4 regions of the Cutibacterium sp. LaCa_255 genome follow, and region 4 is predicted to be linked to each of the others. Evidence: riboswitches for the same ligand, from Rfam matches in the RefSeq annotation. Region 4 holds a riboswitch; each other region holds the start of a gene.

Region 1 (7,731 bases), 1.1 Mb from region 4:
GACCAGCTTGGCGCCAGCCTCCTTGAGGGCCTTGGCGACCTCGAGGCCCTGGGCCGCGTAGGTCTTGGCGTTCGAACACAGGTCAGCGACCTCGGCACCGGACTCCTTGAAGGCCTTGACGACCTCTTCAGTGGTGCCTCCCTCGCACTCCGGGGTCTCCATGCCGGCGATGTGCCACACCGGGGCGGAGAATCCCTCGCGAGGACCGAAGTCACGACGGGTTCCCAGGCAAGCCAGGAAAACCTTCGGACGCTCGGAGCAGGTGGCGGAACGATCAACGAGGGCCTCGAAGATCTCGGCGTCGCGGCGCCACTCCAGCCCGTTGCGCTCGGCAGTTTCGGGGTACGGCTTGGTCTCGACCGTCTTGGCGTCGAGCAGCGGGAACTCGCTGACGGCCGTGATCGGCTGCTTGCGGGTCGCCAGACGCTTGGCGCGCTCGGCATTCAGCTTGTCGAGCTCGGTGCGGACGTGGTCGCCGGTCACGGCGGCGGCCATGCCACCGGCAGCCTCGACAGCCTGGAACTCGACCCAAGCGGCTTCTTCCAGCTTCTTAGTCAGAGCCTCAACGTAGAAGGAGCCACCAGCCGGGTCATTGGCGCGACCGATGTTGGACTCCTCGGCGAGGATGATGCCAGTGTTGCGGGCGATACGACGCGAGAAGTCGCTCTTCGGCAGGCCGATGGCGGCATCGAAGGGCAGGGTCGTGACGGCCTCGGCACCACCGACAGCAGCACCGAAGGTCGAGATGGTGCCTCGCAAGATGTTGACGTAGGGATCGTCACGGGTCAGCTCACGCCAGCTGGTGACGGCCTCCTGACGGGCACCACGCTTGGCGGCCGGCACCTCGAAGACCTCACCGACACGGTTCCACAGGGTGCGCAGGGCGCGCAGACGGCAGATGGTCAGGAACTGGTCGTGGGTGGCGGACACCCGGAAGTTGATGGCGTCGAACGCCTGCTCGGCGGTCAGTCCCTGCTCCATGAGAGCGCGGACATACTCGACGCCGGTGGCGATGGCCCAGGCGAGCTCATGCACGTCGCCGGCACCAGCATTGTGGTAGATCGTGGCGTCAACGACGAAGGCGCGGGAGTTCTTGTACTTCTCGATCTTCCTGACCCACTCGCCCATGCCGGACAGATCCGGGGTGCCACCGTTGAGGGCGGCGAAACCGATCGGGTCCAGACCGAGGTTGAACGACAGTTTGTCGGGCTCGATCTTGGAATCGGCGTAGACCTTGAGGAGGGCCTCGGCGGCAGCCTCCTGGTCGTCGCGGCTGGAGACCTCGACCTTGGCCAGGTCCAGCAGCACGTCCTTGAGATCGCCGGCGATGTCCTCGGGGTTGATGGCGTCGGCACCGACGCGCAGCCACAGGGACGTCACGCCACGCTCGAGGTCAGCGATGACGGCCTTCTTGGTGAACTCGACGTCGGGATCCTCGTGAAGGGCTCGGACGTCCCACGCGTCCATGCTGCCGTCACGGACCGTCGTGCCACGGGTAAAGGGCGGCACGCCCGGGGCGCCGAGCTTCTCGGAGGCATCCTGACGCCGGTACATCGGCTCGATCTGGATGCCGTCGACCGTGGTCGGCTCGAGGCGCTTCATTCCCTGCTCGATGTTGAGTTCCTTGCCCTCGGGGCGACCCCGGTTCAAGACTTTGAGGACCGCGTCCTCCCACTGTTCGTGGGTGACCTTCGGGAAGTCCCCGGCCAGGCTCAACTCCTCGGGCATCCTGTCCTCGACGGGCTTGGATGCGAGGTTGTCAGGATCAGTCATTCGTCAGACTCCTGCTCCGCTGTGGATGGTTGGACGACCTCGGCCGGCCCTCGAGACCTCGGACGCTGTGGCACACGCGGGTGCACCACACGCTCTGGCAGGTATTCGGACTCATGGGCACCTCGTCTGCCGACGAGTCCTACGTCACCGCTTCCCAGACCGAAGCCCAGTGCTTGATCGACGTCCACCCGGTCCGAGAACCAGATGGGCGACGATGGTGATGTCGTTCCCACTCACCGCTGCGGGGCAGTTCCGGAGTTTCACCGGATTCCCTCTTACCGCCTTGAAACCCCGGACGGGATTCCTCGGCACCAGCACCTACGATACTAGGCTGCGCACAATCGGCATAGCGCACTGGGGGTGCATGTGCACGATTGTGCGAAACGAACGTGAGCGGCCTTTCACCGTGCTTTCCGAACCTGCAAGGTCCCGGGTCGGGCGGCGACGGCATCAATCCAGTCGCGCAGGTGGGCGTGGACATGTCGACGGTTCACCTCATTGAGGATCTCGTGGCGCGCCCCGGGGTAGAGAACGAGGTCCACCTCACGCGAGCCCGAGTCGCGCAACTGACGCGCGACCTGGCGCACTCCCCTGCCGGAGTCCCCCACCGGGTCCTTGGCGCCCGACATCAGCAGAATGGGAAGTGCCGGTGGAGTCGCTCGGAAGATCTCGGTGGAGTTGGCGAGTTCGATAAGCCGGACGAGTTCGCGGTAGAAGGCTGCGGTGCAGACGAAACCGCACAGCGGGTCGTCGTTGTAGGCGTCCACGACGCGAGCGTCTCGGGACAACCAGTCGTAGTCGGTGCGAGCCGGCAGGAAGGCCCGGTTGAAGGACCCGAAGGACAGGGTGTTGAGCAGTGGGCTGCGGGAGTCTTCCCCCACCATGAGCACCTGGGCCTGGGCCAGCCCGGTAGCGACAGTGCTCAACGGCCCCAGGGAGGAGCCAGTGCCGATGATGACCAGGCCGGTCATCTCGCGTCCCCGACGAACGGCCAGGACACGAGCAAGGAACGACCCCATCGAGTGTCCGACGAGGAACCACGGCTTCCCCTCCAACCTAGCCATGAAGTGGTCAGCGACGGCGGACAGATCGTCGAGCATCTGGTGGTAGCCACGATCAGACGTGGTTCCGAGTTCTCCTGTGGCGGCAGCACGCGGCCCGTGTCCACGGTGGTCGTTCGCCACGACGAGCCAGCCGTCGGCCGCAAGCACCTGGGCGACCTCGTCATAGCGAGCCGCGTACTCGGCCATACCGTGGCAGAACTGCACCAAGCCCTTGATGGGGCGCCCCGACACAGCCTCAGGACGCCAGACAAGGACGTCGACGTCGGCTCCGTCATCAACGGTGATGGTGATGGTGTCCATAGTTCCTCCCAGACAGCTCACCCCGGACAAAACCGTCTCAACCATACCGACGTCCTCATTGCGCTTATCACACAGCCTGGCCGCAAGAGAACTTAGTGGTGGATGCCCCGCCAGTGCTGCCCGTCACTGACTCCGTGATTCTCTCCCGGTTGGCAGACACCGTCATCGTTGTGGCCCAGGTCGGACACACGACCGTCGACCAGGTTGAAAGCACAGTTTCCTCCATCGAGAACGCAGGAGGCATGGTCTCGGGCATCGTCCTGAACCGTGCCGACTCCTCGAAACTGTCGCATCTGAGATACGGCGAATCGGCGTACGGCTACGGATACACGAAATACGACAGCGACTACTCGTCATCACCCGCCACGGCTTCACAGGGGCACCCCAGAAACAGGAGACGTCAGGGAGTAAGAGCATTCCCCGACGGGCAACCTCCAGACACCACAACGCACACGTCTAAGATGATGGTGGTCCATGTGCAACGGCCAGCATTCATACCGTCGCACACAGCTATCTGGGAGTGCCCGTGAAAATCGCTGTCGCAGGACTGGGCTATGTCGGCATGGCCAATGCAGTGTTGCTCGCCCAGCACAACCGTGTCGTTGCTGTCGACATCGACGCTGAACGCGTCTCGATGGTCAACAACGGACAGACGACGATCGTCGATCCTCTGATCGCGGAGTACCTGGCTCACCACGACTTGGACCTGCGTGCCACCACTGATCCGCAGGACGCGTACCGGGGGGCGGACTTCGTCATTATCGCCACCCCGACGAACTATGACCCTGACCAGAATTATTTCGACACCTCGAGCGTCGACGGAGTCCTCGACCTGGTACAGGAGCTCGCCCCCGAGGCGACCATCGTCATCAAGTCGACAATTCCGGTGGGATTCGTCGAGGGGGTTCGCAAGGAGCGCCCCGGACTCGACGTCATCTTCTCCCCTGAGTTCCTCCGCGAGGGCAAGGCCCTCTACGACAACGTCCATCCGTCACGGATCGTCGTCGGATCGGACTCGGCTAAGGCCCACCTCTTCGCCGACCTCATGACTGCCGGGGCCGTCGACACCGACATCCCCGTACTCTTCGTCGGGGCCACCGAGGCAGAGGCCATCAAGCTGTTCGCCAACACCTACCTGGCGATGCGGGTCTCCTTCTTCAACGAGCTCGACACCTACGCTTCCCAGCGTGGGCTGTCCACCCGTCAGGTCATTGACGGGGTGTGCCTGGATCCGCGCATCGGCAACCACTACAACAACCCGTCCTTCGGTTACGGCGGTTACTGTCTGCCCAAGGACACCCGTCAGCTACTGGCCAACTACCAGGATGTCCCCCAGACCCTCATTCAAGCCATCGTCGACTCCAACACGGTGCGCAAGGACTTCATCGCCTCCGACATCATCGCCAGGAATCCGAAGCGGGTGGGTATCTTCCGACTGGTCATGAAGGCCGGCTCGGACAACTTCCGCTCCTCCTCGATCCAAGGGGTCATGAAGCGCATCAAGGCCAAGGGCATCGAGGTCGTCGTCTATGAGCCGACCTTCGAGGGGGATGAGTTCTTCCGCTCGAAGGTCACCAGAGACCTTGACTCCTTCAAGGCCGACTGCGACGTCATCATCGCCAATCGGATGTCCCCCGAGCTGGCTGACGTCGCCGAGAAGGTCTACACCCGAGACCTCTTCGGCGGCGACTGAGTCTCAGGTCCGGCTGGACCAGATGACCTGACCCGCCTCGCGGATGAGGGCCGAGCATCCGTCGCGCACATCGAGCTCGACGATGAGGGGCTCCACCCCAGGGACACCACTGCGGTAGACATAGCGCTCGTTGGTCAGGTCGAGGGACTCGGTACGGGCGTCGACGAGCCAGGGATGACGTCGCCGCAGACCGAGCAGATCCTGGTGAGCACGCAGAGTCTCGGCGCCAAGGTTGGACAGCTCCGTCGGGCTGGCCGGGAACACCGGACGGATGTCGTCGTCACCCCCGAACCTCTCCTCCTTGATGCCGCGGTATGCCAGCTCATCCCCGTAGTAGATGAGCGGGACGCCGCCAATGGTGGCCAGCACCGCGGTCGCGGCCATCGCACCATCCTGCCCCACCTTCGAGGCGATGCGGGTGACGTCGTGGTTGCCGACGAAGGTCATCGGGGTGAAGGCATCGAAAAACTCGTTGTGACGTCCCAGGGCATGATCGAGCTCGAAGAAATTACGGGATTCGATGGACGACCAGATTGCCTTCCACAGCTCGTACTGGGTTACCGAGTCCATACCGGAGGCCTTGACGATTCCCGCATAATCGCCATGGATGACCTCGCCGAAGACCCACACGTCGGGGTGCTCCGCACGCACCGACGGCAGGACCGCAGCCCAGAACTCCGGATTGACGGAGTAGGCGGCGTCGAGTCGCCAACCGTCAACACCGCGGTCAGACCAGTGGTTCATGACCCGGGTGACGAGGTCACGAACGGCGGGGTCGTCATGGTTGAGGGCGACGAGGTCACCGTGGCCCTCGAAGACGTCGGGCTGACCGTCACGCCAGCGGACCATCCGTCCGGCATCGGTGTCCGGCCCGGCCACCAGGGCATCCTGCACGACCTGGTTACGACTCGAAACGTGGTTGAACACCCCGTCAAGCAGTACCGACAGGCCACGGGAGTGAGCGGCATGGACAAGGTGGTCGAAGTCGGTGTCGTCGCCGAGGCGAGGATCGACGGCGAAATAGTCCAAGGTGTCGTAACCATGGCTGGCCGAGGCGAAGATCGGCCCCAGTGCCAGGCCTGAACACCCGAGGGAGACCGCGTGGTCGAGCCAGGCTTCCAGATGTCCGAGGCGATGGCTGACCTCGCCGGATTGGAGCCGCTTGGGAGCTCCCACGAACCCCAGGGGATAGACGTGCCAACCGATGAGATGATCAACCCATCCCGGACGTCGAGCCATGATGCCTCCGTTCGCCGTCGCCACAGCCGTTTCGCTGCAACCCTTCCATCATGTCAGTCGTGGTCGAGGTCTGCGGTGGAAAGGTCTGCACGAGGCGCCTTGGTGACGAGTTTGTGACCGAGCCACAGCGCCAGGAAGACCGGAATGGTGATGTACGCGACGACCATGCCGGTGACGTCACCGCTGAGAACGGCGTCACGGCCCTGCCCCAGGGTGACGATGACGCACAGGACGCCGGCCACGATCGGCCCGGCCGGGTACCAACGCGCCTGATATGGCAATTCGGACAAATCATGCCCCTGTGCCAGGAAGGCGCGCCTGAACTGGATGTGACATATCGCAATGCCAATCCAGGCGATGAACCCACACAGTCCGGAGATGTTGACCAACCAGGTGTAGGCCTGGCCAGAACCAACCAAGGACGCGGCGAAGCAGGCTGCACCGACGAGGGTGGTGACGATGAGTGCCGGCACCGGGACACCGCGTCGGTTGGTGGTTCCGAGGATGCTGGGGGCCTTGCCCTCCCGCGCGAGGGCATAGAGCATCCGGGTGGAGGCGTAGAGACCTGAGTTGCCGGCTGAGAGCACCGAGGTGAGGATGACGGCGTTCATGACGGCTGCGGCCGCGGCGACTCCGGCTCGCTTCAGTACCAGGGTGAAGGGACTGACGGCGACGTCGGTCACCTCGCCAGCAAGCAGGTTCGGGTCCGTGTAGGGCAACAGCAGCCCGATGACCGCGACGGCGCCGATGTAGAAGATCATGATCCGCCAGAAGATCTGCTTAGTGGCCTTGGGAATGGCCGTGTCAGGATCCTTCGACTCCCCCGCCGCGATACCGATGAGCTCGGTGCCCTGGAATGAGAATCCGGCGATGAGGAAAACCGTCATGATGCCGCCGACGCCGTGGACGAAGGGGGCATCGCCGTGATGCCAGTTGGAGACCCCCGGGGAGTTGCCCATGATGCCCGCGATCATGAGGATGCCAAGGACCAGGAAGACGAGGACTGCAGCCACCTTGATGATGGCGAACCAGAACTCTCCCTCGCCATAGGCCCGCGCGGACAACACGTTCAGCAGGAACAGCAGGGCCAGGAACCCGGCTGACCACATCCATGACGGCACACTTGGCCACCAGTAGGCCATGACGATTGAGGCGGCAGCGAGCTCAGCGGCCACCGTGATGGCCCAGTTGAACCAATAATTCCAGCCCAGCGCGAAGCCGAAGGACGGGGAGACGAATCTGGTCGCGTAGGTCTCGAAGGCTCCCGGTACCGGGAGATAGGAACTCATCTCCCCCAGGGACTGCATGAGCAGGAAGACCATGAGTCCCATGGCCAGGTAGGCCACCAGGGCTCCGCCCGGTCCGGCCTGGGAGATGGTGGCGCCGGATGCCACGAAGAGGCCGGTCCCGATAGCCCCGCCGATCGCGATCATGTTCATGTGGCGCGAGGAGAGCCCACGCTTTAATTCGCCGTCCATGGTGGTCCTCAGATAGGAGCGCCCCGCCCTTCTGGACGCGGTTTTGGTCACTCTACCGTTCCAGGACACCTCCTCGCCCATACCCCGTATGTCAACCAGGGCAGAAGGCAGGGGCGCCCCGGCATGTCGTCGGAACGCCCCTGGAATGCGCTTGAATCAGGCCTTCTTGACGGCCTCGAGAGCA
Region 2 (7,731 bases), 1.0 Mb from region 4:
ACCCGGCTGGGTGATGATGGGGGACTCAAGGGCCTCGGCGATGCGGTTGATGTACTCCAGCGAGAGGTTCTGTGTGCCTGACTCGACCCGGTGGATGGCGCTCTGGGAGGTCTTGAGGAGCTCCGCCAGTTGGTTCTGCGTCATGCCGCGCTGCTTGCGTGCGTCGCGGATGAGGCGACCGACGGCAGCTGGGGTGATGTTGTCCACAGCAGATCCTTTCGACGAGATGAAGTCTTCCGACAAGGATATATCAGATCTGAGGTTGAACCGCGGGGCAGAAGGGGCCAGTCGCAACCCGACAGAAATCTCCTCAGTGAGATCTTCGTCACAGGCCGACCTTCCCACTAGAGTGTTACCCATGAGCTCACATTTTGACGTTGTTGTCCTCGGAGCTGGCCCTGGCGGCTACGTTGCCGCCATTCGTGCCGCTCAGCTCGGCAAGAAGACCGCCATCATTGAGAAGGAATATTGGGGTGGTGTCTGCCTCAACGTTGGCTGCATCCCCACCAAGTCGCTTTTGCGCAACGCGGAACTTGCGCACATCGTCACCAAGGAGGCTGGCGCCTTCGGCATCGGCGGCGACATCTCCGTCGACTTCGGCAAGGCCTACAGCCGGTCGCGTGAGGTGTCTGACCGGATGGTCAAGGGTGTCCACTACCTCATGAAGAAGAACAAGATCACCGAGTTCTCCGGGTGGGGTGAGTTCACCGGGCCCAAGTCCGTCGTCGTCAAGGACGGGCAGGGTCAGGTGTCCGACGAGATCACCTTCGACAACTGCATCATCGCCGCTGGGTCCACCGTCAAGACCTTGCCGGGAACCCAGCTGTCGGCCCGCGTCGTCACCTACAAGGAGCAGATCCTCTCCGACGAGGTCCCCGGATCGATCGTCATCGCTGGTTCCGGCGCCATCGGCACCGAGTTCGCCTACGTCCTGGCCAACTACGGCGCCCAGGTCACGATCGTCGAGTACCTCGACCGGATGGTCCCCAATGAGGATCCCGAGGTCTCCAAGGAACTCACCAGGGCCTACAAGAAGCTCGGTGTCAAGGTCATGGCCGGTACCAAGGTCGAGTCGATCGACGACTCGGGAGACAAGGTCAAGGTGACGGTGAGTCCGGCCAAGGGCGGCGAGTCCACCGTGCTCGAGGCTGACCGGGTCCTGCAGGCTGTCGGCTTCGCCCCGCGGGTCGAGGGTTACGGCCTGGAGACCACCGGTGTCAAGCTCACCGAACGTGGCGCCATCGAGATCGACGACTTCATGCGCACCAGCGTCCCGGGCATCTACGCCATCGGTGACTGCACGGCCAAGCTCATGCTGGCCCACACCGCCGAGGCCCAGGGCGTCGTCGCCGCCGAGACCATCGCCGGGGCGCAGACCATGCCCATCAACTACGCCATGATCCCTCGGGTCACCTACTGTCAGCCGCAGGTCGCCACCTTCGGCTACCCCGAGGCCCAGGCCAAGGAACAGGGCTACGACGTCAAGGTGTCACGGTTCCCGTTCTCGGCCAACGGCAAGGCTTGGGGCATGGGTGACGGGTCCGGCTTCGTCAAGGTCGTCGCCGACGCCCGTCACAACGAGCTGCTGGGAGCCACCATCATCGGACACGACGTGTCCGAGCTCATCCCGGCGCTCACCGTAGCACAGATGTGGGACATCACCACTGACGAGGTCGCCCGCAACATCTTCCCGCATCCGTCCCTGTCGGAGGCCCTCAAGGATGCTGTCGAGGGTATTGGCGGAGAGATGATCAACATCTGACGTTCTCATGTATGGCTTGAGGCGGGGTCCTGATGACGGGGCCCCGCCTCGGAGTCTGGGCCGCAAGCCCCGGTGTTGCAACAGAGCGGGTTCGAAGACGCGAATGGAGGGCATGAGACCCACGACGAAGACGGATCGAGGGGCCGCGGTCATCCGCGGCCCCTCGATCTCTGGTGTCCGGTGTCAGTACGAGAGGTCCTCGTACTCCGGGTTGTCGATCTGGAGTTCGGCGTACCGGCTCTCGGGGGCCGAGACGTGGTACGGGCGACCTGTGGCCTGCCAGCTGAGGTTCGGCGCACAGTGGACGTTCTGGGCGTCGGCGTCGAGGATGATGAATCCCCAGGCCAGACGTCCTTCCTTGCCGGCGGGCAGGGTGTAGGGCCCGACGACCTGCTTGAGCGACCAGTGGACCTCGTTGACGTAGGTGAACCCGAAGGTCTGCGTCATGATCTTGGCCAGGTCACCCTGACCGGCGACCTTTGCGCTGACCTGGAGGGTCTGGGTGCGCGACTGTTTCACCTTCGTCGAGACGGGCACCGCATTGGCGGTGTTGTTCGCGACGCTGGAGGCATCGGTCTGCTTGAACCAACGCTTCTTGGCCGTCAGGTAGGTGCCGTTCTCACCGGGGGTCGAGCACGCGGTTCCCGGCTCGTAATCGGAGTTCCACCGTTGCGGCAGCTCGAACTGGGTGGGGTCACTGGCGGAGGCCGACTCGGCCGCATGGGCGTCGGAGACGGCGAACGGGGCCACTGACAGGGCAGCCGCCGCCGCGAGTGTGACCCCGCGACGCACCTGGTGTGTCAGGAATCCCATGGGCGATCAGGCCTCGAGGGAGGGGTCGTTGTCGCGGGTGCTGATGGCGATGTGACGCTCCTTCGGAAGGCTCGCGGTGAACTCGCCACCGTTGGCCTTCCAGGTGTGATCGGAGCCGCAGACGGTGTGCTGGCCACGGAAGTCCGAGACGACCCATCCGGCACGCAGGACCGCGGTCTTGCCCGGCGCCAGGTTGTACGGGCCGACGGTGTCGCCGACCTCGTAGGACTGGCTGTCGGTGTAGCTCGTCGAGAAGGTGACGTGGATGAGGTCGAGGATCGGGAAGTCGACCCCGGCCGAGACGTTCCAGGTTTTCGTCTTGGTCTCGGTGATGGTCCGGGTGATGGGCAGCGGCTCGTCGTTGTAGTTCGAGATGGTCCACGTGCCGGCCGAGCCGTCGAAGTAGCTACGGGTCCGGGTGATGGTCTGGCCGGTCTCACCGATGTTGGCGCAGGAGGCGCCGATCGTCGTGGGGTTGGCGGCCTGGGCCGGGGTAGCAGCCTGGGCCGGAACGACCGTGAAAGCGGCCGAGGCGGCGAGGGCTGCGGGAACGGCAAGAAGTCGGGTGATCATGAGTGTTCTCCTTCGTGGTCGGGATTGACGGTGGTCGTGGTGTCGGGGACGGCTAGGTCAGCGGTCTGACTGAGTCGGCAGGGGGAGCTGGCGGTACTTGTCGGGAGTGACGTCGATCTTGCGAACGCTGCCGTCCCGGGAGGTGACGGTGGCCTCGGCCCAGAAACCGCTCGGCGCCGAGGCGGTGCCGTAGTTCGACACCAAGCTGTACTTTCCGTCCCTGCCGCAGTGGATCTCGCGATAGTTCACGCGGGTCATCGTCGTGCCATAGGTGACGCGCACGCGCTCACCGGGCTGCAGATGTACCGCACCGAGGGCGGTTCCGACGGGCATATAGGCACGGTAGGTGCTGTCAACCGAGCCAAGCCATCCTGCCGGCGGGCGGCCGTAGCGACCCATCCAGTTGGCGTACCCGTTGTACTGGGCGCCCACGACGAAGTCGGTCACCGGGTGGTAGTCGTAGGGGGCCTTCGACCAGTTGAGGAAGTCCGTCGAATAGCCGGGCTTGCGGTAGGTGGGCTGGATCGACGAGATGTCGTAGGGGTACCACGCGATGTCGCGGGCACGGCAGGTCTGACCCTTCGCCGGCCAGGACGGATCCTTCTGCGGAGCGACGGCGGGCTCGACGACGTGGTCGGTCGGCTTCGCCACGGACTCCAGGCTGGGGCCCGACATGGCGGTGTACGCGTCCGATCCCATCGGCTTGCTGTTGGCACCCGCGTGGCGCGACGGGATCTGCATCGCCAGATCCGAGATGGAGCCGTCGGCGTGGATGAGGTAGACGAAGGCGTATCGCCCGGCCGGACCGGTGCCACGAATGACGTTAGCGCCGTTGGAGTTCTGCAGGACGCCGTCGCGGCAAGTGACGAACATCGAGACGAAGTCCTTCTCGAGGACGCCGTATTCGACGCGGATCGACTCACCTGGCTTGAGCTTGACGGGACCGACGGTCTCACCCTCGACCCAGCCATTGGACATCTTGAGGCCGATGTCAGACTTGGCGGTGGTGTTCCATCCAGAGGGGAGCTTCGCCGCCGAGGTCGCCGAAATGTCGTGGTTGCTCTCAGTTTCGATCGTGCCGGTGTACGGCACGACCTGATCGGTGCGGTTGGTGAACTGGATCGTGCCGTCGCTGAGGTAGCGTCGTCCCGTCTCACCGTAATGCCACTCGGGGTATCCCTGGGCGTGGGCGGAGGCATCCGTGCACGACTCATAGAGGTGCGCGATCGGATAGCCCTGCGGCTTGGGTGGAATGACGGCGTGAGCCGCCGGCACCTGCATCATGGCAGACACTGCGAGGACTGCCGAGGCAGCCGCCGCGAGAACTCTGCGCCCTGGACGTCTCTTCAAGGACATGGCTTTTTCATACTCCTCACGGATTCGCATCCATAGGAATTGACGTGCTTCACAGAGCCCCTGTGGAAGTCGATGCACGCCCCTGTCAAGGAGTATGGGCAACCATCCCGGGAGGATCTGCGATCCGATGCTAGCGACGCGGAGGTTCAATTCACAAAGGGCGGCGATCTGGAATATCGAGTAATGACGCGGTTGCGAACAGGACATGAACCCGTGATGACGAGCATGTGATCGGACACCGAACCGGTGCAATGACGCCCAAGCAATAACAAGACCACTGGACCCGTCGACAGCCTTTATATCATCTCGTAAATATATACCGAATCCGCACGTCGCCTTCCGGGTCCGCCATCACTGCATGACCTCGCATGTGGACAGTGTACGAGTGAGACATCCGCCACTTCTTGGACATGTCGCTCGGGATGGAAATTTGGATTCTCGGGGCGGGGTCATGGATGAGTGGGACGATTCACCACCTGCGTGGTACGGTGCGTTTCGCCGGCCAGGGAACCTGGTGCGAATCCAGGACTGACGCGCAGCGGTGTGGGTGATGGCTCGCCGCGAGCCCACTGGGTGGAGACACCTGGGAAGGGGGACGAGCCGCGCGACCCCGAGTCCGAAAACCTCCCGGCGAATGCAGCCGCCGTACGCCTCGCGAGATGGGCGTCAACCGCCAGGAGTTCCTTTGCCACACGTCCGCCATCGAGACACCCATCCCTGCGCTTCGCGCGGGCAACGGCAATCGTCGGACGGATCGACGTCATCGCGGGCCCACGAGGATCGCCGGTTGCCCGCCGGGCCCGTACTGCTGGTCCTGGCGGTTGCTCTTGCTCTGAGGGTCGTGCTCTCGCTGGCCTTCGGCACGATCCGGCTGCCCGTCGAACAGGCGTGGCATGTCCTGGATGTACACGTGCGCGGAGGCAGCGTCGAGGCCACCGCGGACCAGATCGTGTGGGGGTTGCGACTTCCACGAACGGTGCTGGCCGTCGTTGCCGGGGCCGGACTGTCCGTCGGTGGTGCCGTCATGCAGACCTTGGTACGCAACCCGTTGGCCGATCCCTACATGCTCGGGGTCTCGGCAGGGGCCAGCGTCGGGGCGACAGCCGCCATCACCACGGGAACGCTGGCGGCCTTCGGCGTGTACTCGCTGTACCTGGGTGCCCTTCTCGGTGCCCTCGTCGCGACCGCGGCCGTGTTCGGCATCGCCATGGCCCAGGGAGGTCTGAGCCCCTTGCGGCTCGTCCTCACCGGTGTCGTCATGTCCTCGGCCTTCAGCGCGATGTCGAGCTTCCTGGTCTTCCACAGCAACGACCCGAAATCGGCCCAGTCCGTCCTCTTCTGGCTGTTGGGCAGCGTGGCGGGTGCCTCCTGGCAGACCCTCGTGCCGACGGCGGTGGTGGTCCTCGTCACCCTGCTGTTGCTCATGATTGGATCGAGGTGGCTCGACGCGCTGGCAGCAGGCCCGGAACTCGCCTCCTCGCTCGGGGTCCCGGTCACCGGCCTGAGAGTCGCCCTCTTCATCGTCCAGGCCATCCTCGTGAGCGCGATCGTCGCGGTCTCCGGCGGCATCGGATTCGTGGGCCTCGTCATTCCCCACCTCACTAGGCTCCTCGTGGGACCGCGCCATCGCGTCGTCCTGCCGGTCAGCGCTTTGTTCGGTGCGCTCTTCCTCGTGTGGGTCGACGTCCTCTCCCGGGTGGCGAGCCGACCTCAGGAGACTTCGTTGAGCATCGTCACAGGTCTGCTAGGAGCCCCAGTACTCCTACTACTGCTGGGACGGCGCCACTACCAGTACGCGGGGGCATGATGGGAACCCGACTGACCACACGACGTCTCGCGGCGCAGGTCGAGGGGCGAACCATCGTCCGAGACGTCGATCTGGACTTCGAACCCGGTACCGTCACGGCCATCATCGGGCTCAACGGTTCGGGCAAGTCGACCCTGCTGCGTGCCATCGCCGGAATCAGCCGGCCGGCCGCCGGAGACGTGTTCCTCGACGACGTCCCCCTCCGACGTCTCTCGGCCAGACAACGCGCACGCCAGGTGTCCTTCGTCGCCCAGGAGGACTCACCACCTGGTGACCTGCTCGTGCGTGAACTCGTCGCCCTGGGTCGCACCCCTTATGGACGGCCGTGGGACCACGGCGGTGAGGACGAGCATCGCATCGTCATGGAATCACTAGACCGGGTCGACATGTCCGACTACGCCGATCGACCCTGCTCACGACTGTCCGGTGGGGAACGCCGTCGAGTCATGCTGGCCCGTGGGCTGGCCCAGCGCACTCCCATACTCATGCTGGACGAACCGACCAACCACCTGGACCTGGCCCAGCAGCACCACCTGCTCGCACTCATCCGTGACCTCGACCAGACCGTCGTCGTGGCGATCCATGACCTCACGTTGACCGAGCGGTACGCCGATCACGTCGCCGTCCTCGCAGGGGGACACGTGCTCACCCAGGGTCCACCACATGACGTGTTCACCCGTGGCGAGGTGAGCAGGGCGTTCGGCATGAGGCTCACACGCCACGTCGACCCCATCACGGGCCTATCCCATCTTCTCTGTGACCCGGCGAGCCCCGGCCCGTTGTGTCACACCCATCCCACTGACACATCCCGACCGGAAGGCACCTCATGACCCGATCACCACTCATCGTCGCCGGCGCGGCCGCCCTCACCATCGCCCTCACGAGCTGCGCCCACGTGACCCACACGAGTTCCTCGACCTCGAGCGCCTTTGGCCCCTCGACGGTCACCATCACCAATTGTGGTGCTCGCCGAGCCTTCCCCTCCCATGCGCGACGAGTGTTCGTCAACGACAGCAACATGGTCGCGATGATGTTGTCCATCGGCGCCGGCGACCAGATCGTCGCGGCAACGGGGATCAAGGGCCAGACTGACGCCCTGGCGAAGGTTTACGGCCACCGGGCGGTGTCGGCCCTGCCCGACAGTGACGGCTCCTACCCGACGCTCGAACAGGTTCTGGGCGCGCGACCCGACGTCATGCTCGCCGGGTACGGATATGGATACGGTGAGAGCACCCATCTCACTCCCGAGGAGCTGCGCGCACGGGGCATCAGTGCCTACGTGTTGTCGGAGAGCTGCCGTGCGAAGAGCGATGACAAGGCTCGCGGAGTCATGGACCCCTGGACGGCCCTGCGGTCGGATCTGAGCAACCTGGGCGCCGTCACAGGGCACACCCAGGAGGCCCGGAAGGTCGTCAAGGAC
Region 3 (7,731 bases), 760 kb from region 4:
CAGTGGCGCGAACCAGCACTCGTCAGCCACCAAGGGGTTCCCGGTGAGGATCAAGCATGCCTGGGGCGAGACTGTGGTGAAGTCTCCTGCAACCCGCATTGCCACCACTGGGTGGGCTGGTCAGGATGCCGTCCTGGCCATCGGACTGGTTCCCGTCGGCATGCCGAAAGCCACTTATGGCGATCCCTCCGGAAAGGGGATGCACACATGGGTGGCTGATGCCCTGGCCAAGCTCAATGCGACCGGCGACAAGGCGCCCAAGCTCTACGACGAGACCAGCGACACCGACGCCGCCGCCATCGCAGCGACCCAACCTGATCTCGTCAGCGGCCTCAACTCCGGGATGACCAAGGAGCAGTACGACAAGCTCTCCAAGATCGCCCCCACCCTTCCCTACCTCGAAAAGGCGTGGAGCATCGACTGGCGTACCCACCTGCGCACCATCGCCGAGGTCGTCGGAAAGGCCGACAAGGCCGAAGAGGTCATCATGTCCTGCGAGAAGTCGATCGCTGACGCCTTGGCTGCGCACCCCGACGTCAAGGGACTCACCGCTGGAATGTTCTATTTCGACGTCAAGAAGCTCTCGGAGATCTCGGTTTACACCAAGGGCGACTCTCGTGCTGACTACCTCACCGACCTCGGCTTCAAGGCGCCGTCATCAATCCAGAAGCTGTCGGCGGAGTCGAAGCAGTTCTACACCACGGCTTCGGCGGAGAAGGCCGACATGTTCAATGACGTCGACCTCATCGTCTGCTACGGAGATCCCAAAACCCTTCCCGGTCTGCTCGCCAAGCACCCGTTGCTCTCGAAGATCACCGCTGTGCGCAAGGGAGCAGTGGCCGTTCTCGAGGACAACTCCCCGCTCGCGGCATCGATGTCTGCCAGTGCCTTGTCCATCCCCGGTCAGGTGGGACCGCTCGTCGAGCGACTGGCCGAAGCGGCCACGAAGGCGAAGGCGTGACACCACGGAGGGGATGGACCCTGCTCGTCGTCACCGTCCTGCTCGCCTGTCTGTGCGCGGCCTCGGTGATGGTGGGTTCACGATCCATCCCGCTCCATGATCTGTGGACGACCCTGAGACAGCCGTCCGCTGACCCCTTTGTCGCCGAGGTCATCCGCTCACGCGTTCCACGCACGGTTCTCGGCCTGGTGTCCGGAGCCGCCCTCGCACTCTCCGGCGCCCTCATGCAGGCGCTGACCCGCAATCCCCTGGCCGATCCAGGAATTCTCGGCATCAACTCCGGGGCCGCTCTCGCTGTCCTCGTCGGTATCGCCCACCTGGGCCTGACGGCACCAATCCAGTACGTCTGGCTGGCCGTTGCCGGGGCTACCGCAGCTGCCGCCCTGGTCTGGCTCATCGGAGCCGGAAGCCGCAGCCGGCCAACTCCCGTCCGACTGGCACTGGCCGGAGCCATCGTCACCGCCGTCCTCACCGGTTTCATTCAGATGGTGTTGTTACCTCACCCGAACCTGCTGCAATCCTTCCGAACCTGGCAGGCAGGATCCCTCAGCGGACCCAATCTGGGACAGATCGCGACGGTGTCTCCTCTGCTCCTCGTCGGAGTGGTGCTGGCTGCCATCAGCGCCCCAGGCCTGAACACCCTCGCGCTGGGAGAAGACCTGGCAGCGGGCCTGGGGACGCGAGTGACTGTCGTCCGGGTGACGTCATCGGTGGCCGCCGTCCTGCTGGCAGCTGGAACCACGGCGCTGACGGGTCCCATCGGGTTCGTGGGGCTCATCGCCCCTCACGCCGTGCGGGCCGTCGTCGGCCCGGACAATCGGCGGGTGCTGGCATGGTGTGCCATCTGCGGACCCGTTCTGGTGCTGGCGTCCGACGTCCTGGGACGCGTCATCACTCGGCCTGCCGACGTCGCGGTGGGAATCGTCACCGCAATCATCGGAGCTCCGGTGTTCATCGCCCTGATCCGTTGCCGGGAGGTGAGACAACGATGAGCGCGCTTGCTCTCGTGCGGCAGGGGCGACGGCACCGCCGCCTGCGTCGTGGTCTGGTCGTGACCATCTTGTCGGTGGCAACTGTCGCCGCTTTCATTGCCAGCCTGTGCCTTGGCGAGCAGATGTACTCGCCGTCACAAGTCGTCGACGCTCTCCGCGGGCAGGTCGGCCCGGCATCCTTCATCATCGGTGACCTCCGTCTCCCACGCACCATTGCCGGACTTCTCTGTGGCGCTGCATTTGGCCTTGTCGGAGCATTGTTCCAGGCCCTGCTGCGCAACACGTTGGCAAGCCCTGACGTCATCGGGATCACGGCCGGGGCCAACACTGCCGCGGTAGCTGGAATCATCGTGCTCGGATGGTCCGGCCTGCAGCTGACGTGTCTGGCCGTCGCGGGAGCGATCGTAACGGCCGGCATCGTCGTCGGGCTTGCGCGCCACGACACATCAGGTGGCGAGCGGCTCATCCTCATGGGCATTGCGACGGGGGCTATGGCGACCGCAGGGACGATGTGGCTGATGGTCCGCGCCGATCCCAATGATGCGGCTGGGGCTGCTCGTTGGCTCGCGGGCAACCTTGCCGTGGCTTCCGCTGACCAATCCGCCACTCTCGCCGTCGTCCTTGTCATCGGCCTACCGGTGCTGCTGGCCAACTCTCGCCACCTCGGGACCATGGACGTGGGGGATGACCTGGCCACCGGGCTGGGGGTACACGTGGAGCGGACTCGTGCTCTGCTCATGATCGTCGGGGTCATCGTGCTGGCCTGCGCCACTGCCGTTGCAGGACCGATCGCCTTCGTGTCGCTGATGTGCGGACCGATTGCATTTCGACTGTGTGGCCCAGGAGATGCCCCACTCATGGCCTCCGCGCTCACTGGATCGGTCCTGGTACTGGTGTGCGACTTCGTCGGCGCCAACCTCATGTCACACACCTATCCGGTGGGGCTGGTCACCGGGATTCTGGGCGGGGTGTACCTGCTCATCGTCATGGCTCGTCAGTCTCGAAAGGAGAGTGCGTGAGAACCAGTCATCATCTGAAGGCCGACGCGGTATCGGTTGGGTACGGAGACCGCGCCGTCCTGGACCACCTCGACCTCAGCATCCCGACCGGAAGGATCGGGGCAATCATTGGCCCGAACGGTTGTGGCAAATCCACCCTGTTACGGACGATGACACGCTTGATCCGCCCCAGCAGCGGTCAGGTCGTCCTGGACGGTCAGGAGCTCCCCACTGTGCCGACCCGGCAACTCGCCCGTGTCGTCGGGTTGTTGCCGCAGTCCCCGACAGCTCCGACGACGATCACCGTCGCAGATCTGGTGGCGCGCGGACGCGCTCCTCACCAAGGAATTTTCGGACGATGGACCACCGCCGATGAGCAGGCGGTGGCGTCGGCGCTGGAACGCACTGGAATCGTCGAGCTGGCCCGACGACCGGTTGACGAGCTGTCCGGAGGTCAGCGCCAGCGAGTGTGGATCGCCATGGCCTTGGCCCAGAACACCGACGTGCTCTTCCTCGACGAACCGACGACCTACCTTGATCTGGCCCATCAGATCGACGTTCTCAGCTTGTTGCGTGACCTCAACCGCCGTGACGGGGTGACGATCGTCATGGTGCTCCATGACATCAACATGGCGGCGCGCTACTGCGACTGGTTAGTGGCCATGCGTGACGGGGAGATTCGAGCGAACGGAACCCCCACCGAGGTCATCACCGCCGACGTCATGCGAGAAGTCTTTGGCCTGCACACGCACATCATCCATGCCCCGGATGTCGGGACGCCCATCGTCATCCCGATCGACACCGTGGGGGTCGATGACGGCTGACTCGCGAGAAGCCCTCCATGGTGCGTCACTGACGTCGGGCCCTCGCCGATGGGTATGGCATCGACCGTCGCCACATCGCCTTCATGAGGTACTGGAGACAGGACAACGCTGCGATGTGAGGGTAACCGAATTCCATTTGTGAGGCACGGCTAAGATGACTGCGTCCGGCGTAGGGAACCCCGTGTGAATCGGGGGCTGACGCGCAGCGGTAAGGCGGACGAACGGGCAGACAAGCCACTGGGAAACCGGGAAGGCGCCCGTTCGGTTGAGGCCAAGTCCGAAAACCTCCTGGACCGTATCTGACCGACGGCCGCGCGATTCGGCCCTGACGAGGACGGCTTTCCCTTGGCTCGACTCCTTCACCGCCGTACCCCGGCTCACTTCTTCCTACTCGTGACTCTCCTCGTGCTCACGCCGGTACTCTCGATTGCCTTTGGTGCCGCACCGGTACCCATCGGTCAGGTCTTGGGGGTACTCGCCGACCATTGTGGCATTCCCATTCACGTGACCTGGGACTCCATTACCGACGCGATCGTCTGGCAGAACCGCATGCCTCGCATCGTCACCGGGCTCGGCGTCGGCGCGACCCTCGGTGTCGCCGGAGTCGCCCTCCAAGCCGTGGTTCGCAACCCCCTCGCTGAGCCCTACGTACTTGGTGTGAGCGCGGGAGCCTCCTCGGGAGCTGCCGCGGCGATCATCATCGTCGGCGTCACCTCATCATTCGCAGTAGCCGGCATGGCCTTCCTGGGAGCGCTGCTGTCGACCGCGATCGTGCTGTTCATGGGCGGCGGCCGGAACTCGTCGACGCTGCGTCTCGTCCTCGCCGGTCTCGCGGTGGGATTCATCTTTCAAGCCGTCACCAATTTCATCATCTTCTCCTCCGACTCGGCCGAGACTGCACGCGCGGTGATGTTCTGGACCCTCGGTGACCTGTCTCGAGCCAGCTGGGGGCAGGGATGGACGAACGTTGTCGTCGCGATCGTTCTGACTGTACTGCTGTGGGCATGTGCCCCATGGCTCGACGCGTTGGCGTCTGGGGATTCCACGGCCACCGCGGTCGGGATCGACCCGACCGTCATCCGTGTGCTGCTTCTCGTCCCCGTATCGGCTGGGGTGGCCACGGCGGTGGCTATCTCCGGCGGCATCGGTTTCGTCGGACTGGTCATCCCCCACCTCATGCGATCCTTCATCGGTCATGGCCACCGTCGGTTGGTGGTCTCCTCAGCGATAGCCGGAGCCATCTTCCTGATGTGGGCCGACACCTTCTCACGCACCGTGTTCAGCCCAGCCGAACTGCCCATCGGAGTCATCACGGGTCTGCTCGGCGCGCCGTTCCTCCTCGTGTTGGTGCGACGGGAGGCGATGGCATGATCACCGCTTCCGACTTAGTCATTCACCGAGGACAGCGGGTTGTCCTCGACGGCGTCGATCTTTCAGCGGATCAGGGCGTGACCATCGGGGTCGTCGGCTCCAATGGCGCAGGAAAGTCAACCTTGTTGTCTGCGCTGTACCGCAACGTCGCGATTGCCTCCGGACGAGTCACCGTCAGCGACCATGATCTCTCAGCCATGAATCGCCGCGAGATTGCGCGCGAGGTCGCCGTCGTCTCTCAGATTCCCGATCAAGCCCTGCCGCTGACGGTTCGCGACACCGTCTCCCTGGGACGACTCCCCCACCGATCGCTCATGGGATACGGGGATGCGACCGATCGTGACATCGTCGACAATGCCCTGACGAGAACGGACCTGACAGGTCTCGCGGATCGACTCGTCACCCAGTTGTCCGGCGGGGAACGTCAGAGGGTTCTCGTCGCCCGAGCCATCGCCCAGCAGGCCGGCCATCTGCTGCTCGACGAGCCCACCAATCACCTCGACATCGGCCATCAGTTCGCCCTGCTCGACCTCGTCAAAACCATTGACGCCACCACCGTGATCGTGCTCCATGACCTCAACCTGGCAGCTCGAGCATGCGACCGACTGGTGTTGCTTGATCAAGGCCGCCTCGTCGCCTCCGGCCCTTGTGAGGAGGTCCTGCAACCCGATCTGCTGTCGCGAATCTACCGGGTCGACGTGGACCGCATTTCCCACGACGGACACATCCATCTTCTGTTCAACCCACCACGATGAAGGAGAACACCATGTCAGCCCTCCGCACCCGCCGCACGACTCGCGCAGCGGCGGCAACCCTCGCGGGACTGTGCGCCCTGTCCATGAGCGCCTGCGCTGGTTCCTCAACCGATAAGTCCTCTCCGTCGGCCTCGGCGTCCTCGGCACTGCCCAGGACGGTCTTGAGCTGCACCGAGAAGCTCAGCTTCACCGATTCCCCCAAGCGGGTCATCATGCTGGGAGACATCGATGCCTCGACCATGGCTGCCCTCGGCGTACTTGACCACGTCATTGGTCGCGCCGGGCAGATCAAGGAAGACGCCTTTGACGCCGGCACGCTTGCCAAGATCAAGGCCATTCCGCAGATCGCCTCCCAGGAGCTCGACACCGGCGGCGCGAAGGTGTCCACCGAGACCATCCTCAACCAGCATGCGGATCTGGTCATCGGCTACGACACCGGCGTCGACCGCGCAGCTCTGCGCAAGGCCGGAGTCAAGACGTACAGCCCTGACGCCATGTGTCCTGACAAGGCTCCCGCATCACCGGCCACCTTCTCCCTCGTCACCCAGGAGGTGACGAAAATCGGAAACATCTTCAACGTCGCGGACAAGGCCAAGGAGGTCAACAAAAACCTCGAGGGCAAGATCAAGAAGATCGAGTCCCAGGCAGGATCGGGTACCAAGGACGGTGCAGCTGCCCTGTACATCACTCCTGGTAGCACCGAGTTCTACACCTACGGATCGTCCAGCATGGTTCAGCCCATTCTGGACGCGAACGGATTGAAGAACCTCTACGGCAACAACTCCAAACGCGTCTTCGACGCCTCCATGGAGGACGTGTTGCACAAGAACCCGAAATGGATAGTGCTACTTGCCGGTACCGGAGATGCCTCGAAGGTTGAGTCAACATTCCTCGGCTTCAAGGGAGCCAAGGAACTCGACGCCGTCAAGAATGGTCACGTTGTCGTGCTGCCGTTCTCTCTGATTGATCCACCGTCCCCGTCGTCCATCACGGGCGTCGAGAAGCTGCACGAGCTCATGGCGGAAAAGTGACCTCACTGACACCACGACAACTTCTACAGGCATGGGACGCCCAGCAGAAGATGTACATCGAGTTCCGCGAGAATCGCACCCGCTGCATGATGGACATCCTGGCCGGGCTGGCCAAGAAACTCGACCACCCATTGCGCGTCCTCGACGTGTGCTGTGGACCTGGATCCTTGTCAAACGCCGTCACACAGAGATTTGGTGACGCCAGCTGTGTGGGGATCGATCGCGACCCGGTGCTCATGCGGTTGTTCCGCGAGACGACGCCACACCCGGATCGAATTGAGATCGTCGATGTCGACCTACGGGAGCCCGGATGGGCGGCCCGGTGGGCTGAGGAACCCTTTGATGCCGCTGTCAGCGCGACGGCCCTGCACTGGTTCGAGCCCGATGAGTTGACGAGGGTGCACCAGGACATCGCCTCGGTGCTGACCCCTGGCGGGATCCTGCTCAATGCCGATCATCTCTTCTTCGACAAGGCCACTGAGCCTTTCCTGGCTGAATTGGCCCCGGCAGAACGAGACCGCACCGAGGCTCAGATGCGAGACGACGGGGCAATGTCCTGGCAGGAATGGTGGGACGCAGCCTTGGCCATGCCTGGATGGGAGTCCGAGGCCGAGGAGTTCCGACGCCGTTGGGCGGACAAGGACATCTCTCGGAAGGTCAGCGCCGAGTTCCATCTCGCCTCGATGCGCGCGGCCGGATTCACCGAGACTGCTCAGGTCTGGCAGTGGTTCGACGACCGGATCCTGATGGGACGGATGCCGATGTGACGCTGGAGATGGGCGGGGGTACCCCCCGCCCA
Region 4 (7,731 bases):
GGCACGATCTTCGCCCGGTCCACCGCCCAGCCGCAGACCGGGTACGCGCTGTCGAACAACCAGACTCGCAAGTTCATCCGTGCTGGGGCCAACGACACCACCGCGGCTGCGACCGGCTGGTGCACCGTTGGCTGAGCTGGTGTCAAAATCTTGAGCGCCCAATGTTCCCGTCGTGGGACGGTTCCGCGCACGTTTGCCACCCTGATTTCCCGAAACGTCATTTGACAAGCACCGACACCGTGGCGGCATCCCAGGGCATCCCATGCCGCACAATGACGCGTCAACGTCCGACGCCCTCTCAACGCTTCAGTTCCGGTCGATGTCCCAATAGCATTGAGTCATGGCAGTTTTCATCGTCGAAACCCATTATGATCCCGCCCATTCCGAGGAGCGCATGGCCGCGCGCCCGGCCCATCTGGAGAACCTTGATGTCATGCGCGAACGTGGCCAGCTCGTCAATGCCGGCCCGTTGGCTGACGGCAGCGGAGCGGTGCTCATCTACACCGTGCCTGACCGCGATGTTCTCGATCATTTGCTGGAGGCTGACCCCTACCCCAAGACGGCTGTCCAGGTGACCTCAGTGCGCGAGTGGAAGCCGAATTACCACCACCACGTCTGACACGGCTGCCAACCTGGCTGACGGTCGAGATTGACGGGATGACGGTTGAAACGCGTGGTGTCATGGAGTCATGAAGTCACCTCTGCTGTTCCAGCCCCTCACTCTCCGTAGCCTGACAGTTCGCAACCGCGCCTGGGTACCACCGATGTGCCAGTACGCGGTGGATTCTCACGACGGGATCCCGGGCACCTGGCATCTCGTCCATTACGGGTCCTTTGCCGCTGGTGGCTTCGGCCTCATCGTCGCCGAGGCCACCGCGGTCAGCCCCGAAGGCCGCATCAGCCCTGCTGACACCGGGTTGTGGAATGACGACCAAGTGGCTGCCTGGCGCACCGTCACTGATGCCGTCCACGAGCTTGGTGGCAAGATCGCCGTGCAGCTCGGTCACGCCGGCCGGAAGGCCTCCACCGAGAAGTGGTGGCCGGGGTTCCAGGGCGAGGTGGTGCCTCCCGAGCACGGCGGCTGGATTCCCGTCGGTCCGACCACCGCCCCTGCTGACGGCAAGCAGTACGTCGGCCTGCCCGTCAACGCCCTTGACGAGAACGGCATCGAGAAGGTCGTCGACGACTTCCGCGCCGCCGCCGCGCGTGCTGTGGACGCTGGATTCGACGCCGTCGAACTTCACAGCGCCCACGGTTATCTGCTGCACCAGTTTTACTCGCCGCTGTCCAACACCCGCACCGACGACTGGGGCGGTGACTTCGACGGACGCGTCCGCCTGCCGTTGGAGGTTGCGACGGCCGTGCGCGGTGCGATTCCCGACGACATGCCCCTGTTGGCGCGTCTATCTGTCACCGACTGGCGGGAAGACGGCTGGCAGGTCGACGATTCTGTCGAGCTGTCGCGTCGTTTCGCGGAGGCCGGAGTCGATCTCCTCGACGCCTCCTCGGGCGGCAACTCGTCCGCACCGATCCCCGTCGCCCCGGCCTACCAGGCTGACTTGGCGGCTCGAGTGCGCGCCGAGGCCGGGATTCCCACCGCCACCGTCGGCATGATCTGGACCGCAGAGTTGGCCGAGGAGCTGCTCCAGAAGGGCAGTGCCGACGCCATCATGATCGGACGGGCAGCTCTGCGGGACACCAACTGGCCATTGCGCGCCGCCCACGAGTTGGGAGTTCCCAACGAGGACGCCCCGTGGCATCCGGCGAGATTCCGGGGAGCGTGGCGCTGAGGACGTCGAGAGTTTCAGCGTTTCTGACGCTCGACGAAGCCCGGTGACGGCGGCGTGTTCGGTGTCCTGAATCCGCCGGCCGTCAGGGGGCCGTCATGGTGTGCGTCCGTGAGACGTCCAACACGCTCAATGCCCCTACATCTTGTGTTGACTCTTATTGATCAGCGTTCATATAGTGGCGAGTGCACATGGTTCCCGTGTTCGCACGGGCCAAGAGGGAATCCGGTGAGAATCCGGAGCTGCCCCGCAGCGGTGTACGAGAACGACCGCCGTCATCATGCACTGTGCTTCGGCATGGGAAGCGACGGCCAGTAGGCAACAAGTGCTCGTGAGTCCGAAGACCTGCCAGGTGTGGTCCCGCAACCGCGGGGCCCGGTTCGCGATCTCGCGGGAAGTGTCGCAGCGTTCATGGGGACCAGTGTCCCCGCCGCATTCCGCCCGATCGCGTGCCTACGGCATCGCACGGAGGAATTGCAATGAGCGCCGACCCCATCTCGACCATCCGCGTCCGCAAGCGCGACGGATCCCTGGCCCCCTACGACGGCAACGAAGTCGCTGCATCCATCATTGACTCAGCCCGTGGGCTCGACGACGCCGTTGCCCGGGCAACCCTGCTGCAGGCCGAGGTGGAGATCACCCTGTTCGACGGGATCACCACCGACGCCCTGGACGAGGCCGTCATCCAGGTGGCTCTGGGCAATGCCAAGGACGACCCCGCCTTCGACACCATTGCTAGCCGAATCGCCGTCAAGAAGCTGTACAAGGAGGTGTTCGACGACACCCACGACGGTCTCGGTGACGCCGGCCCAGAGCGGGTGCGAGACCTCCATCATGCCTGCTTCCCGCGCACGATCGACAAACTCGTCGCCGACGGCCACCTCGACGAGCGACTGGGGCGGCTCTTCGACCTCGACGCCCTCGCCACGGCCCTTGATCCCATCCGTGACGACCTCATCGGCTTCACCGGCGTGCGCACCATGGTCAACCGTTACCTGTTGCGTACCCCCGACCAGCGAGCGTTGGAAGTACCGCAGTACTTCTGGATGCGCGTGGCGATGGGGCTCAGCCTCACCGAGGACGATCCCACCTCCTCTGCCCTCGCCCTCTACGACTCGATGAGTAACCTGCGTCATCTCGCGGCTGGATCCACCCTTGTCAACGCGGGCACCCCGGCTGGTCAGCTGTCCAACTGCTTTGTCATGCGCACCGAGGACGATTTGGAGCACATCGCCCGGACGATCCGTGACGTCATGTGGATCACCAAGGGCACCGGCGGCATCGGGCTGTCGATGTCCGACCTGCGCTGCGAGGGGTCACCTATTCGCTCCGACAACACTGCGTCGACCGGTCCGATCCCCTTCATGCACACCATCGACTCGACGCTGCGGGCCGTCTCCCGCGGAGGCAAAAAGCTCGGCGCACTGTGCTTCTACATGGAGAACTGGCACATGGACTTCCCGCAGTTCCTCGATCTGCGGCAGAACTCCGGTGACCCGTACCGGCGGACCCGCACCGCCGACACCGCGGTGTGGATCTCCGACGAGTTCATGAAACGCGTCGCCAAGGACGAGGACTGGTACCTCTTCGACCCCGCCGAGACCCCCGATCTCACCGAGCTCACCGGGTCGGCCTTCTCGAAGCGTTACGCCCACTACATCGCCGAGGCCGAGGCCGGCCACATCAAGCGTTTCCACCGCACCACGGCCCGCGAACAGTTCCGAGCCATCCTGGTGAGCCTGCAGACGACATCCCACCCGTGGTTGACGTGGAAGGACAGCGTCAATACCCGCGCGTTGAACAGCAACACCGGGACGATCCACTCCTCGAATCTGTGCACCGAGATCTGCCTGCCCCAGGACCGCGACCACACCTCGGTGTGCAACCTGGCTTCGGTCAACCTCGCCGGACACCTCGTCGGGCCGCGCGGGAAACGTCGCATCGACTGGAACCAACTGGCCGCCACCACTCGGCTGGCGGTGCGCCACCTCGACAACCTCGTCGACATCACCGCTTCGGCGGTGCCTCAGGCCGAGCGATCCAACGTGGAGAACCGGGCCATCGGCCTGGGCGTCATGGGGCTGACGGACATGCTCGAGCAGGTGCGGATTCCTTACGACTCCCCCGAGGCCTGCGAGATCGTCGACCGGGTCATTGAATTCATCAGCTGGCACGCCATCGACACCTCCGCTGATCTGGCCACCGAGCGTGGCTCGTACCCGATGTTCGCAGGATCCGGCTGGTCGAAGGGGATGGTCCCGGTCGACACCCTGGCTCTCCTGGAGCGCGACCGTGGCATTCCCGTTGATGTCGACCGGGTGACGAGGATGGACTGGGACGGGCTGCGTACCAAGGTGAGTCGCGGAATGCGCAACGCCACTCTGATGGCCATCGCCCCGACCGCGTCGATCGGCCTGGTCGCTGGCACGACGCCGGGTCTGGACCCGCAGTTCTCCCAGATGTTCTCCCGAGCCACCTCGGCCGGGAAGTTCCTCGAGGTCAACCGCAACCTGGTGGCCGACCTCAAGGACCTCGGGCTGTGGGAGAAGGTGCGCGAGGAATTGCTGCGCCGTCAGGGGGATCCCAGCGAGATCGAGGCCATCCCGGCATCTCTGCGACGTCTGTACCGCACCTCCTTCACCCTGGATCCAATGGCCTACCTCAACGTGGCCGCCAGGGCGCAGAAGTGGGTGGACCAGGCCATCAGCCGCAACATCTACCTGGCCTCCCGGTCGGTCGGTGACATGGAGGACCTCTACACCGCAGCATGGCGGATGGGCGTCAAGACGACCTACTACCTCCACATGCTGCCCCGTCACACCGCCGAGCAGTCAACGGTGGCGGTCAACAAGGCTGCCGGACATCGCAACGGTCCTCGTCGTGGATTCGCCACCGCAGCACGACGTGACACCAGCACCACGACCATTGAAAAGCCCCTGACCGAGGCACTCGACGCCGAACCCGTCATGGCCCTCGATCTCGTCGACGGCACCTCCTGCCCGGTGGACCCCCAGGAACGCCTGCAGTGCGAGTCCTGCCAGTGACCGACGACCGTTCCCCCCACTGAAAGCGAGAACACCATGATCCTTGGATCCGGAATCCACAAAGGGCTGCTGCTCAAGCCCGTCATCTACCCGTGGGCCTACGACCTCTACAACCAGGCCGTGGCGAACACGTGGTTCCCCAACGAGATCCAGCTCGATGAGGACCTCGCCGACTTCAGCCGGATGACTCCTGATGAGCACCATGCCTTAACCCACCTCATGAGCTACTTCAACCCCAACGAGCTGCTGGTCAACAAGGCGTTGGCCTTCGGGGTCTACCCCTACGTCAATGCGGCCGAGTGCCACCTCTACCTGGCCAAGCAGATGTGGGAGGAGGCCAACCACTGCATGGCATTCGAGTATGTCCTCGAGACCTTCCCGATCGACCGCGACGAGGCCTACCGCTCCCACGTCCACGTCCCGTCGATGGCCCGCAAGGAGTCCTTCGAGGTGGCCTTCATCAAGCAGATGACCGAGCAGACCCTCGACATCACCACTGTCGAGGGCAAGCAGGACTTCGTGCGCAACCTGGTGGCTTACAACATCATTCTCGAAGGCATCTGGTTCTACTCCGGGTTCATGGTCGCGCTGTCCTTCCGGCAGCGAAACCTGCTGCGCAATTTCGGCTCCCTCATCGACTGGGTGGTCCGCGACGAGTCCCTCCACCTGAAATTCGGCATGAACCTCATCCTGACGGTGTTGGAGGAGAACCCGGAGGTCGCCACCGAGGAGTTCGCGACCGAGATCCACGACATGATCGTCGAGGGGGTGTCCATGGAGGAGCAGTACAACCGCGACATGCTCCCCCGCGGCATCCTCGGAATGAATGCTGATTACGTCAATGACTACGTCAAGTACCTGGCAGATCGTCGTCTGGAGGAGCTCGGTTTCGAGCCGGAGTACCGCGTCGCCAACCCGGCGAAATGGATGGCCACGGCCAATGACACCCTCCAGCTGGTCAATTTCTTCGAGGCCACCAACACCTCCTACGAGGTCAATGCCCACGCCACCGGTGGTCGGTGAGATCGGGAGCGGACCCCGATCTTCGACGAGTCCTCGTTCGTGGGGTATTCGTCACCCCGATGGTGAGCGTGCATGAAGTCGCCATGGCATGCACGCGGACGATGTCAGCCCCAAAATATGCTTTGGGGCTGACATCATCCCTTGTTAGGGTCCTATGACGTGGACGAACTCTTCAGCCCTCCCGGAGGCGAATGGCATCCGGTCTCCCCGAAATTCGTGACCGTCAAGAGGCTCATGGTCTGTCTGACCTGGGGCATCCTGACGGTCGCCCTCGCCGTCGTGCTGGGGATCTTCGTCACCTGGTGGGCCGGTGTCATCGCGGCGGTCGTCGGCCTGGCCTTCACCGGATGGCGATTCTCGCGGATGCCAGCCGTCGTCGCAGCCATGGGCTGGTGCGAACGCGGAAGCGACCTGTGCATCCGTTCCGGGCCGTGGTTCCGCAACTTGGTCATCGTCCCCTACGGTCGAATGCAAGCCGTCGAGATCAACGCTGGCCCCTTCGATCGGCACTGGGGTGTGGCATCCGTGGAACTCGTCACCGCTGCCATGGCGACCAACGCCTCCATTGACGGTCTGCCTGCCGAGGAGGCCAAAGCCCTGCGTGAACGGATCACGGAAGTGGCTGAGGAGAAGGACGCGGCCCTGTGACCCCGGAGGAGCAGCCCCGTGAGGAGGGCCGAACCGGCATCGTCATTCCCTCCGCCCCGGTGGCCGAGCAACCTGCCTCCGCGGAGGCCGTGGAGAGGCGCCCCCACTGGGCGACCCCGTTGGTGCGCGGCTGGATGGTCATTGCTGCCGCGGCCTTCATCCTGCTCAAGCAGTTGCTCGAGGACGGCAAGGACTTGATGTCATTGTCCCTCCGCGACCTCGGAATCGGCGGCAGCATCGTCGTCATCGTGGCCATCCTGCAGATCGTTGTCGGCGCCTTCGTGTGGGCGACCACGAGATTCCATATCGACGAGGAGGAGGTGCGCATCGAGCACCGCTTCATCACCCACGAATCTGACCGGCTGGCCTTGTCCAAGATCCAAGGGGTCGACGTCGTCCAGCCCTTCGCCGCCCGGATTGTCGGCCTGGCAAGCCTCAACATTGACGTCGGGGCGTCCAGCTCCAAGAAGATCGAGTTCCTGAAGCGTCACGAGGCCTACGAACTGCGCGACCTGCTCATTTCTCGGGCCCATCATGACGCTGCCCAGTCCCATGCTGGCAGAGCGGGCGACGGCGTCGGCTCTCAGTGGTGGGATCGACGCCGCGATGAGCACGAGATCGTCAGTGTCACGGCCAAGCGAGCCCTCGTCGCCGGGTTCCTGTCGATGACCTTCCTCATCCAGCTGCTGGCCCTGATCGTGTCGATCGTCATCAGCGTCGCCAACGACCAGCCGCTTGGTGTTGCCGCCATCCTCGCCCTCTTGCTGACGATGATCGGTGTGGTGTGGAAACAGCTAGACGCCGCGTGGAAATTCTCCCTGCTGAGGTCAGGAGGTGCCCTCAAGGCGGTTCACGGTCTCACCAGCCTGACGACGCGCACTGTTCCGGTACGCAGGGTGCAGGCAGTGGAGGTGTCCACGCCCCTGCTGTGGCGTCCGTTGGGAGTCTCCCGTATCACGATGACGGTGCTCGGCGGGGCCGGACTGTCGGATGTCGAACAGTCAACAGTTCTGCTGCCCATTGGTGACGACGAGCAGGTCCGCGCCGCCCTCGACGCGTTGTGGCCCGGGTTCCGACTGGACTCGGTGCATCTCAACGGAATCCCGAAACGTGCCCGGTGGTTCCGCTGGTTCGACCAGACGGTCATCGCATGGGGGTTCGACGAGGAGGTCGTCGTGACACGGAAGGGGCTGTTCAACCGCACCCTGAGCGTCGTCCCGCACGCCCGA

The links. A riboswitch is a leader RNA that binds a small molecule or an ion and turns the genes downstream of it on or off. The one in region 4 is predicted to bind cobalamin.
Region 1: it holds a riboswitch for cobalamin, as region 4 does, so the genes downstream of both, mutA (methylmalonyl-CoA mutase small subunit) here and ACP8ML_RS11030 (ribonucleoside-diphosphate reductase subunit alpha) in region 4, are expected to answer to the same signal.
Region 2: it holds a riboswitch for cobalamin, as region 4 does, so the genes downstream of both, ACP8ML_RS06260 (FecCD family ABC transporter permease) here and ACP8ML_RS11030 (ribonucleoside-diphosphate reductase subunit alpha) in region 4, are expected to answer to the same signal.
Region 3: it holds a riboswitch for cobalamin, as region 4 does, so the genes downstream of both, ACP8ML_RS01800 (FecCD family ABC transporter permease) here and ACP8ML_RS11030 (ribonucleoside-diphosphate reductase subunit alpha) in region 4, are expected to answer to the same signal.

Annotation. Positions count from the first base shown of each region.
Region 1 is NZ_CP190956.1:746,606-754,336, reverse strand. It holds gene mutA (methylmalonyl-CoA mutase small subunit) at 1-1,773, opposite strand, end outside; cobalamin riboswitch at 1,853-2,104, opposite strand; gene ACP8ML_RS03275 (alpha/beta fold hydrolase) at 2,175-3,182, opposite strand; gene ACP8ML_RS03270 (hypothetical protein) at 3,287-3,667, shown strand; gene ACP8ML_RS03265 (nucleotide sugar dehydrogenase) at 3,664-4,830, shown strand; gene ACP8ML_RS03260 (alpha-amylase family protein) at 4,834-6,069, opposite strand; gene ACP8ML_RS03255 (amino acid permease) at 6,123-7,547, opposite strand; gene tpx (thiol peroxidase) at 7,704-7,731, opposite strand, start outside.
Region 2 is NZ_CP190956.1:1,394,448-1,402,178, forward strand. It holds gene ACP8ML_RS06235 (helix-turn-helix domain-containing protein) at 1-207, opposite strand, end outside; gene lpdA (dihydrolipoyl dehydrogenase) at 359-1,762, shown strand; gene ACP8ML_RS06245 (hypothetical protein) at 1,946-2,575, opposite strand; gene ACP8ML_RS06250 (hypothetical protein) at 2,582-3,148, opposite strand; gene ACP8ML_RS06255 (hypothetical protein) at 3,206-4,504, opposite strand; cobalamin riboswitch at 5,009-5,130, shown strand; gene ACP8ML_RS06260 (FecCD family ABC transporter permease) at 5,292-6,311, shown strand; gene ACP8ML_RS06265 (ABC transporter ATP-binding protein) at 6,308-7,141, shown strand; gene ACP8ML_RS06270 (ABC transporter substrate-binding protein) at 7,138-7,731, shown strand, end outside.
Region 3 is NZ_CP190956.1:415,492-423,222, reverse strand. It holds gene ACP8ML_RS01820 (ABC transporter substrate-binding protein) at 1-961, shown strand, start outside; gene ACP8ML_RS01815 (FecCD family ABC transporter permease) at 958-1,953, shown strand; gene ACP8ML_RS01810 (FecCD family ABC transporter permease) at 1,950-2,972, shown strand; gene ACP8ML_RS01805 (ABC transporter ATP-binding protein) at 2,969-3,775, shown strand; cobalamin riboswitch at 3,924-4,082, shown strand; gene ACP8ML_RS01800 (FecCD family ABC transporter permease) at 4,121-5,146, shown strand; gene ACP8ML_RS01795 (ABC transporter ATP-binding protein) at 5,143-5,901, shown strand; gene ACP8ML_RS01790 (ABC transporter substrate-binding protein) at 5,913-6,932, shown strand; gene ACP8ML_RS01785 (class I SAM-dependent methyltransferase) at 6,929-7,699, shown strand.
Region 4 is NZ_CP190956.1:2,419,765-2,427,495, forward strand. It holds gene ACP8ML_RS11015 (MarP family serine protease) at 1-135, shown strand, start outside; gene ACP8ML_RS11020 (YciI family protein) at 341-619, shown strand; gene ACP8ML_RS11025 (NADH:flavin oxidoreductase/NADH oxidase) at 690-1,790, shown strand; cobalamin riboswitch at 1,963-2,154, shown strand; gene ACP8ML_RS11030 (ribonucleoside-diphosphate reductase subunit alpha) at 2,267-4,831, shown strand; gene ACP8ML_RS11035 (ribonucleotide-diphosphate reductase subunit beta) at 4,868-5,854, shown strand; gene ACP8ML_RS11040 (PH domain-containing protein) at 6,239-6,502, shown strand; partial or broken gene ACP8ML_RS11045 (PH domain-containing protein) at 6,700-7,008, shown strand; partial or broken gene ACP8ML_RS11050 (PH domain-containing protein) at 7,273-7,638, shown strand; gene ACP8ML_RS11055 (PH domain-containing protein) at 7,678-7,731, shown strand, end outside.